3 regions of the Cryptosporangium minutisporangium genome follow, and region 1 is predicted to be linked to each of the others. Evidence: riboswitches for the same ligand, from Rfam matches in the RefSeq annotation. Region 1 holds a riboswitch; each other region holds the start of a gene.
The links. A riboswitch is a leader RNA that binds a small molecule or an ion and turns the genes downstream of it on or off. The one in region 1 is predicted to bind cyclic di-AMP.

Region 2: it holds a riboswitch for cyclic di-AMP, as region 1 does, so the genes downstream of both, ABEB28_RS30685 (C40 family peptidase) here and ABEB28_RS34425 (C40 family peptidase) in region 1, are expected to answer to the same signal.
Region 3: it holds a riboswitch for cyclic di-AMP, as region 1 does, so the genes downstream of both, ABEB28_RS26120 (transglycosylase family protein) here and ABEB28_RS34425 (C40 family peptidase) in region 1, are expected to answer to the same signal.

What each region holds. Positions count from the first base shown of each region.
Region 1 covers NZ_BAAAYN010000048.1:95,938-99,206, reverse strand. The annotation lists gene ABEB28_RS34430 (menaquinone biosynthesis decarboxylase) at 1-482, opposite strand, end outside; gene ABEB28_RS34425 (C40 family peptidase) at 608-1,513, opposite strand; cyclic di-AMP (ydaO/yuaA leader) riboswitch at 1,600-1,737, opposite strand; gene ABEB28_RS34420 (hypothetical protein) at 2,080-2,250, shown strand; gene ccsB (c-type cytochrome biogenesis protein CcsB) at 2,354-3,269, opposite strand, start outside.
Region 2 covers NZ_BAAAYN010000044.1:80,824-84,092, forward strand. The annotation lists gene ABEB28_RS30680 (protein kinase family protein) at 1-504, opposite strand, end outside; gene ABEB28_RS30685 (C40 family peptidase) at 845-1,717, opposite strand; cyclic di-AMP (ydaO/yuaA leader) riboswitch at 1,730-1,903, opposite strand; gene murJ (murein biosynthesis integral membrane protein MurJ) at 2,428-3,269, opposite strand, start outside.
Region 3 covers NZ_BAAAYN010000035.1:131,339-134,607, forward strand. The annotation lists gene ABEB28_RS26115 (glycoside hydrolase family 6 protein) at 1-1,109, opposite strand, end outside; cyclic di-AMP (ydaO/yuaA leader) riboswitch at 1,415-1,588, shown strand; gene ABEB28_RS26120 (transglycosylase family protein) at 1,770-2,504, shown strand; gene ABEB28_RS26125 (MarR family winged helix-turn-helix transcriptional regulator) at 2,781-3,227, shown strand; gene ABEB28_RS26130 (AAA domain-containing protein) at 3,264-3,269, opposite strand, start outside.

The DNA of each region.
Region 1 (3,269 bases):
TTCGTGTGGGTCAAGCCCAGGTTGTGGTAGATCCCGCCGTCGCCGGGCCAGATCTGCAGCCCGGGGAGCTTGTTCAGGTCGACTTCGTCGCCCTTGTAGACGACCTCCTGGCAGGGCGCGGACTTGACCTTCTTCGGGGGGACGTTCTTCAGCTGGGTGACCTTGCCCAGCGCTTCACGGAAGCCGCTGAAGCCCTGCGGCAGTTCGGGCTTGAGCATGGCGCCGATGCGCTGCCCGATCTCGTCCAGCGAATCGACCCCCAGCGCCATCGCCATCCGGCGCTCGGTGCCGAACAGGTTGATCACGATCGGCATCTCGCCGCGCGTCGGGTTCTCGAACAGCAGGGCAGGCCCACCGGCCCGCACCACCCGCTGGGTGATCTCGCTGATCTCCAGCGTCGGATCGACCGGCGCGGTGATCCGCTTGAGCTCACCGGCCTTCTCCAGCCGCTTCAGGAACTCGCGAAGGTCGGTGTGGGCCATGGCCCCAGTATTCCTGGGCCCGCGAGCGCCCCGGCAGTTGCCCGCCGCACAGAGCCTCGGCCCACGGCGCCGCAAAGGCACGAGCCCCGACCCGCAGTACGGGTCGGGGCTCGGCGAGCACGGCGTTACGGGCGGCCGGCGCCCGCGTACGGCATGTTGTTGACGCTCTCCACCTGGACCGACTGTCCCTCGGTGGGCGCGTGCACCACCTGGTTGTTACCGATGTAGATCGCGGAGTGGTGCAGGTCGCTGTAGAAGAACACGATGTCGCCCGGCTGCAGGTCGCCCCGCGAGACGTGCCGGATCGAGTTGTACTGCTGCCGCGACGAGTGCGGCAGCGACACACCGACCTGCTTCCAGGCCATCATCGTGAGGCCCGAGCAGTCCCAGGAGCCGGGGCCGGAGCCACCGAACACGTAGGGCTCACCCTGCTGCGCCATCGCGAACTGCACGACGGTCGCGGCGTTACCGCTGGCCTGACCGTTGTACGTGACGGTCGCGGGCGCGCTGCCGTACTTCTTGGCGTACGCCGTCCGGCGGATCTGCTCCCACTTGTCCCGGTCCTTCTTGATCAGCTTCTGCTGGGAGTCGAGCTGCTTCTTCAGCCGCTCCGCGCTCCGGACCTGGAGGTCGACCCGCTTCTTGGTGTCGTCGTACTTCGCCTGGTACGCCTTCGCCTGCTTGATCGTGTCGCGCTGCTGGGCGGACAGCCACTCCACCGCGGCCAGCTGGTCGAGGTAGTTCGTCGGCGAGCCGTTGTTGAGGAGCGACGAGGAGAGCCGCATGCCGCCGTCGCGATAAGCCGCCGCAGCGATCTTGCCGACCTCCGCCTGGGAGGCGTCGAGTTTCGCCTGCGAGGCGGCGAGCTGACGGTTCAGCCCGGCCTGCTGCGCCTGGACCCGCTTCAGCTGGACCTTGGCGCTGTTCATCTGCTCGTTGACCCGGTCCATCTTCACGCCGAGGGAGTCGAGTTGCTTCTCGGCCTCGGAGAGTGACGGAGCCGCACTGGCGCCGCCTCCGGGTAACAGCACCAAGCTCAGAATCGCAGCGAGGACGCTAACCAGGACGATGGGACGACGGGCGTGAGTCCGAACGGATCTCACTAGTGCAGCACTCCTCACTCCCCCTAAGGCCGCCTACCGGGTTAGCTGACGGGTTCGGGCGGGAGCTGCCCTACCGCCCGTAAAGGCGGATTCACCCCGAGATCTCGGATCCCCGGCTCATACGTGACGCAGCGATTCGGCGGCAACTGCCCGACGCCATCCTGGTGAACGGCGGACGCTCGGGAAGTCGTGGGTCACGGTAAGGCATCTGTGACGGGCTGGTCCAGCCTCGCGCGGGAATCTGGGCGAACGTCCAGCAGACTACGACAACACGTAGTTAGTCCACTCCGGAACGTCTTCTTAAGTGCGTCTTAATGCGGTTTCACCGACACCTCGGCCGAATGGTGGATGGGTCTGACCACTATGGACAGATCAACGGACGATAACCGGCCGGTAACTCGTGAGGTAGGAGTGCCGCAGGCTGCTTAACGTCCCAAGAAGTCCATTTGTAGTAATTTGTCGGAAACAAAGAGTGGACTGAGGGGGACAAAACGATGCCGCAGCAGACCGAGCACGAAGACGTGATCGTCGTCGGCTGGCTCCGTGGGGACGACTACGAGGCCGCGCTGGCGTACCGGCGGCGCGAAGAACCCACCCGAACGGACGATCAGCCGCCAACACCGGCGCCGACACCGCCGAGCGCTGATCCCGCACCCCAAACTTAAGGTCGCGCCAACCCCTGAAGTGGCGCGCCCCACAGCGTCCCCCAACGCAGTACGCACTTGAAGCGCCGCCAGGCGCGTGTTCTCACGCGGAGCCCGTCCAGGGTCACAGCCCTGAATACGAGTGGAGTCCGGAGACGGCGAAGTTGATGACGTAGAGGTTGATCATCATCGTGGCAAAGCCGAGCACCGCGATCGCGGCCGCCCGGCGTCCGCGCCATCCGGTCGTGGCCCGCGCGTGCAGGTACGCCGCGTACACGACCCACGAGATGAACGCCCAGGTCTCCTTCGGGTCCCAGCCCCAGTACCGGCTCCACGCCGCCTCGGCCCAGATCGCTCCGCAGATGATCGCGAACGTCCAGATCGGGAACCCGAACGCGTGCAGCCGGAAGGTCAGCCGCTCCAGCCCCGCCGCGGCGGGCAGGTGCCGCCCGACGCCGTACGGGAAGCCCGGGGCGTTCGCCGGACGCCCGGCCGCCACCCGCTGGTCGTACCCCTCGCGCAGCAGGTAGAGCACCGACATCACGCCACCGATCAGGTAGATCCCGACCGAGATCGACGCGGTGGAGACATGGATCCAGAGCCAGTACGAGTTCAGCGCCGGCATCAACGGGCCGGCCTCGACGTAGAGCACGGTTCCGGCCAGCCCGAGCAGCAGAACCACCGGCAGCATCACGAACATGCCCAGGTAGCGCACCGGACGACGGGCCGAGACCACCAGCCAGGTGATCGTCCCGACCGCGCAAGCCACCGAGACGAACTCGTACATGTTGCCCCACGGCACCCGGTCGGCCGCGAAACCACGGGCGGTCAGGCAGCCGATCTGGGCGAGCGCACCGATCACCGCGGCGACCACGCCGAACCGACCGAACCAGGCGGCCCGGCCGCCGGTCGGCGCGGGCTCCGCGGGCGGCGTGACCGGCCCGGCCGGGGACACCGGAGCGTCCTCCTCCGGACCGCCCACGCCGACCAGCACACGCTGGCGCGGGGCCGGGGCCGCCGCACGGGCCGCCACCACGCCC
Region 2 (3,269 bases), on a different contig from region 1:
GATGTCGGCCGGCTGCTGGCCGGGCCCGCCCAGGTGCAGATCGACGAGCGTCACCCCGTCGTCGTTGCCGATCAGGACCGTCGACGGCGTGAGGTTGCCGTGGGCGTGACCGGTGGCGTGGATACCGGCGAGCGCGTCGGCGGTGTTCCGGACGAGCGCGGCGGCTCGCGCCGGGTGCAGCGGACCCTGGGCCAGCGTGTCGTAGAGAGTCTGTCCGTTGACCCACTCCCGGACGACGTAGGCGCGCGGCCCTTCGTCGACGGCGTCGTAGACCCCGATCACGGACGGGTGGACGATGCGGCCCGCGGCGACCGCCTCGGCGATCATCTGCTCGGCTGCTTCCCCGCCGGGGACCCGCAGCTCGATCGAGACCGTGCGGTTGAGCAGATTGTCGGTGCCTCGCCAGAGCGCGTGACCGGACGCCGCATCGGCGTACAGCGCTTCTTCCAGCCGATACCGGCCCGCCAGCACTTCACCCTGAACGGGCGCGCCGACCTGTGTCACAACCCGCCCTCCCGCAGTATCGACCGCTCCGTCCTCAGGGTAGGCCGTGCGGCGGCTACTGGGGACAGGTCCATCCTGCCTGTTCCGGCGCGTCGGACGCCACTGGATGAACAGCTCTCATAGGGAGCTAGTGGTCTCGGGCGTCAAGGTATCGCGGCGGCGCACGTTCGGCGCACCTGTGCCTGGCGTTCGCCAACCGGGTGTCGCAGCAGTTCACGAAGGTTTTGTGCGGCTGCCCGGCGTCCGAAGAAGTAGTTGTGGGGAACCGACGAGGGACGGTCAGGTGCGGCGCACCCAACCGTCCCTCGTAGTCGATCCGAGATTCAGCGTGTCATCCGACTCAGACGAGACGGCGGACGACGTACCGGTTGCTCCAGATCTTCCGCTTCGCCACCGGCTGCCCGGCGGTCGACGCGTCCCACATGTAGTTCCCGCCGGCGTAGATGCCGGCGTGCGAGTAGCGGCCACCGCCGCCGAACAGGATCAGGTCGCCGGGCTGCTTGGCCGACTTGCTGACCCCCCGGCCGTAGCGCGCCTGCTGCGTCGCGCTGTGCGGCAGGCTCTTGCCGAACTGACGGTAGACGTACTGCGTGAGGCCCGAGCAGTCGAACGAGTTCGGACCGGCCGCACCGAAGCGGTACGGCTTGCCTGCCTGCCGGGAGGCGGCCCTGACGACCGCTGACCCGTTGGACTTGGCACGGATGTGGTGGTTGGGCGAGAGCGTCTTCTGCGTGCCGTTCACGTAGAGCACGACGCGCCAGTTGGAGGTCCCGCCGATCGTGACGCGCCACTCCAACTGACCGGAGGGCCGCGCCTTCTTCGTGCTCACCGTCCGCCAGCCCTTGCTGGACTGGTACTGCAGGGAGAACGACTTGTAGGCGGCGGGCTTGCCGTTCACCGAACCGATCGCGTGCAGCGTGGCCTTCGATCCGGTGGTGACCGAGGTGGCGCCGGAGAGCTTGGCAGCTGCGGGAACAGCGGCTGCTGCCGGAGCGGCGACACCGATCAGTCCGGCGCCGAGCGACCCTGCGAGGACGCCGGCCAGTGCGGTGGTCCGCAGCGTCGCGCGTCGGGTGACAGCGCGGTGCTTCGGAGTTGAGGTTGCGCGGTGGCGAGCACCGCCGGTGTTTTTGCTCGCGTACGAACCGTTTTGAGACGTTGTCTCAGTACGTTCGTACTGGTTCGCGGGCAGGGCACACCGAGGGGAATGCACCGTATGCAAGGAGAGTCCTTCCATGCACGCCTACGAGGTGAGCTGTCGGGTTCGGGCGGGAAGGTTTAGTGCCCGGCCGCGCGCTGCGCGGCTTCACCCCAAGGGATCGCGCCGGATCTGATCTCCGGCGACCCCACGTACCTGTGGGTCCCCCGCCCCTGTCCAATTGGTTGGCTACTCGGAGGGACACCGCGGATGTCGTGGACAGGGCTCGGCGTGGCGAATCCTGCGGTGTGCGCGGCGTGGCTGCCGCGACAGTTGCCGCGAAGAACTGAACCTGCGCTCCGTGGGAGTTGCCAGTGCTTTGCGACGTGCATCACAGTCAAAGTGAGAAGTTTTTACCACTTCACACCGTTTTCACGCACGACCGGGTGGGTTCCTCGGCGCGTCGTGAGTCGGTCACATCCAGATGTTCAGGGTGTTGCGGGTTGGGAAATTGAACTGGACGAACAGCCGACAACCTCACTTGGCGTAGTCGCGCTTTCGGGGTGTGGAGTGACCGTGGATCGACCGTACCTGCGGCGTGGCCTTTCTCACGTTATTCCTCGGCGGATGTGGATAACCCTGCGTGATTGGCCGTCGAGCGCATTTTCGGGAAGATCGCCGCTGCGGAGCCCGTGCGAGGGCCGGGCGACGTGGTCTTCCCGAAAAACCGCCTGCGCGGGGCTCGTATGAGGTGGTCTTCCCGAAATCCGTGGGATGCGGGGCGGTCAGCGGCCGGGTAGGCGGCGCTTGACGGTGTTCGCGAACTCGACGACCTCGGGGACGCGCAAGCGGAGTGCCACCACGGCGTAGACACCGACCAGCACCAGGCCGCCGACGACGAGCGAGACGAACGCGCCGGCCTTACCGATGCCCAGCACGCTCTGAATGCCGTAGGCGACCGCCCAGCTGAGCAGACCGGCCACCACCGCGGCTACGCCCAGTCGAGTGATCGTCCGGGTCACCGAGAGCGTGTCGAGCCCGCCCAGGCGTCGCTTGAGCAGGCGCCCGGAGATCAGTACGGCGACGATGTACGAGACCGTGTTGCCGCACTGCAGTCCGACGACGATCCACTCGGTCGGCACCCAGAGGAATACGCCCAGGTCGAACAGCAGCTTCGCGACGACGACCGGGATGTTCAGCAGGGCCGGCGTCTTCGTGTCGCGCAGCGCGTAGAACGCGAAGATCTGCATCTGGCTGATCGCGAACGGCACCAGGCCGATCCCTGCGGCCATCGTCGCGTAGCCGGTGCTGATCGCCTCGTCCTGGGTGAAGTTGCCCCAGCGGAACGCGGTCACCGCCAGCGGGATACCGAGCACCAGGTACGCCGCGGTCGCCGGCACCAGGACCACCGAGGAGAGCCGGGCACCGAGCGAGAGGTTCCGGGTCACCTCGCCGAAGTCCCGGTCGGCGGCCGCCGCGCTCATCCGGGGCAGCAGGGCGGTCAGGATGCTCACCGCGACGATGCCGTGCACCATCATGAAGAGCAGGAAAGCGTTGTTGTGGATGATCGGTCCCGGGCCGCCGCGGTTACCGGCCCAGTTGGCGATCTTGATCACCGGGATCAGGC
Region 3 (3,269 bases), on a different contig from region 1:
TGGCCGATGTCGTAGAACACGCGCGCCTTGGGGCTGGACTGCTTGATCACCTTTCCGGCGTACTCCAGCAGGTCCAGACGCTCCTCCTGCTGCCCCTCGGACAGGCAGGTCGTCAAGTGCCCGAGCGCGTCCGGCTCGAGGATGATGATCGACGTGCCGGAGCCCAGGCCGGACGCGAAGTTGCTGATCCAGTTGCGGTAGGCGTCCGCACTGTCGGCGCCACCGGCGCTGGCGCCACCGCAGTCGCGGTTGGTCATGTTGTAGGCGACCAGGACCGGCACCTTGCCCCTGGCGTGCGCCCGCGACGTGTAGCCGCGGACGTCGCTCTCGACGTCGCCCGGGTTGTTCGCGGCGAGCCAGTGCGCCTGCGGCTGCTCGGCGATTCGTTCGCGGATCACGGAGGCCCGAGGGTCGCCCGAGTTCGATTCCACCCACTCGACGGCCTGACCCGAGGGGTCGACGAAGAGCGAGCCGAGCGGACCGGCCGCCGGCTTCGTCGGCTTCGCGGTCGGCGCCGGGGACGCGGGCAAGCCCGGCGGTAGTGCGATCGAGGACGGTGTCGGGGAAGCGCTCTCCGGCGTCTCCTCCGCACCCTCGTCGACGCCGCAGCTCACCCCGTTCAGCGCGAAGTTCGCCGCGTCCGGCGCCTTGCCCTGCGGGTGCCAGCCGGTGAAGCGCAGCGTGAGGGTTTTGCCCGGCTCGAGGCGGACGCTGTCCTCGCCCGCACGGACGGTCACCAGGCCCTCGTCCTGCTGCCAGTCGCCCTCCCAGCCCTTCACCACGGCCTTACCGCCGTCGAAGGACCAGTTGACGTTCCAGTTCTTCACCGGATCTTCGCCGGTGTTGGTCACGGCCACTTCGGCGGAGAACCCCGTCGACCAGGCGTGGCGCACGGTATATGCGGCCGCACACGAATGGTCGGGATCGGTGGTGGCGTTTGCGGCAACCAGGCTGGTACCACCGATCACCACGACGGAGCCGAGCGCAGCGGCGCCCACTCCTGCGGTGAGAACTCGGCCGTTCGCACGTTCACGGCGGTGCCGAGCGAGGTACGGGCCGGCGCGTAAACCGGCCCGGCGAAGCAGGCCGGCACGTGGAGCGTCGGTCATGGCTCTCATCTTGGCGTTCGTGACGAGCGGCGCCCACTGTCGCAGGCGGTACTTAGTGAGGTGTTAAGGGATCATTACGCCACGGAGTGAACCAACTCCACAGAGTTGCACCACCGATTCGGACTGAAACCTATAGACCACTCCAATTCGCTGTGTCGCACGTTGACGGCGAGATAGCTGCGACAAGGACGGTCGGTTTGACCTTAATGGTCAGCACGACACGCTTCGCGTATCACGGGGCGGTAACTTGGCATTTAGCCGATTTTGTGGTTCTGTCGTTTTCGTCCGTTCACCGCGGACCTCGCGCCCGGCTACGCCGAATCCTGCCTCGGGCGACGAGGACTTCGAACCTCGGGCAGGAGCGGGGGACCCACTTCCGGCGTCGAAGTTGACGCCTTGGGGTGAAGCCACGCACTGCGTGGCCGGGCCGACTCAGCCCGAACCCGACAGCTCACCTCGTAGGCGTGGAGAGGGTCGGATATGTCTAAGGAGTCTTCCCATCCCACCCAGCTCAGCGCCGAAAGCCCGCCTCGCGCGGGCGGACGGCATCGGGCGCCACGGCGCCTGAGCCCGCTCGGTCGAGGCCTGGCACTTGCCGTGGCCACCGGCCTAGCGGGGATCACACCGCTCGTCGCCGGAGTGTCACCGGCCCATGCGGATGTGAACTGGGATGCGATCGCGCAGTGCGAGTCCGGTGGACGATGGAACATCAACACCGGCAACGGCTACCACGGCGGTCTGCAGTTCAGCCCGTCCACGTGGCGGGCGTACGGGGGCGGCAAGTACGCCGGTAGCGCGCACAACGCCAGCCGTTCCGAGCAGATCACCGTAGCCAGACGCGTTCTGCGTGGCCAGGGCATCGGCGCCTGGCCAACCTGCGGCCGAAAGGGCTACACCAAGACCCGGTACCGCAGCGGCTGGTCCGACCAGGCCAGCCGGAGCTACAAGCGACAGGGGTACACGAAGAAGTACTCGAAGCGGAGCTGGGAGAAGTCCAGCGCCAACGAGTACACCGGGTACCGGTCACACCGGTCCAAGAGCTACCGCTCGTCCAGCAAGCAGTCCTGGCGCGAAGGATCGACCGAGAACCGGTCGTACCGCGGGCAGGCTTTCCGGAAGCGCAGCACGGTCGCCGTGCCGCGGAGAGGCGTGACGGCTCTCTCCCGGCCGACGGAAGTGCGTGACTTCGTCGCGCTACGCCAGTTCAGCCGGGCTCAGCGCCCGGCACCGGCTGAGTCACGTTTCCCGAGCTACCTGGTTCGTCCCGGCGACAGCCTGCTGCTGATCGCCACCGAGCACCGGGTGAGCTGGCAGTCGCTCTACGCAAGGAACCGCAGTGTGATCGGCGGCAATCCGAATGTCATCCACCCGGGGCAGAAACTCCTGATCGGATAGTGCTCGGAACGGATCGCTGATGACAGAACACCGATGACAGATCGCCCAGAACAGGGAGCCCCGGTCGACCGACCGGGGCTCCCTGGCGTCTGCCACCGGGCAGTTGCCGAGGCCTAGGCAGCCGCGGCGACGGTGGGAGGGTGGACCGACCTGACGGCCGACTCGGGCTGAACGGAGGACTGCGAGTAGTCGGCGTGCCCGCCATCATGGCTCTTCGCGCAGGTCGGCGGGTGGGCGCCCGACGGTGCTGCGGCCGGATGACCACGAAGGAGTGCCATGTCGGCCACCCCCGGCGCGGTCGCCGACGAGCTGAGCACGTTGCTCGGTCGGCTACATCGGACGCTGCGACGCGCCGCCCGGAGCGACCTGCCGGACGAGCCACTGCCCGCCGCACAGATCGAGGTGCTGCGCGTGGTCCAGGCGCAGCCGGGCATCGGTGTGAAAGCAGTGGCCACCGCCCTGGGGACCGCTCCCAACACGGTCAGCACGCTGGTCGGCGACCTGACCGCGAACGGGTACCTCGACCGCTCCCCCGATCCGGGGAACCGGCGGGCGGTGCGGCTCACCGTGACGCCTACCGCGACCGGCCTGATCAACGGCTACACCGACCACCGACGGCGGATCGCGCTCGCAGCCGCCGATCAACTCGACCAGGCCGACATCGACGCTCTGGCCGCGGCCCTGCCCGCGTTGAACCGCCTCCTGACCCTGTTGGAGGGTTAGATCGCGCTTTCGAGCTCGCCGGGCTCGAAACGCGGCCTAACG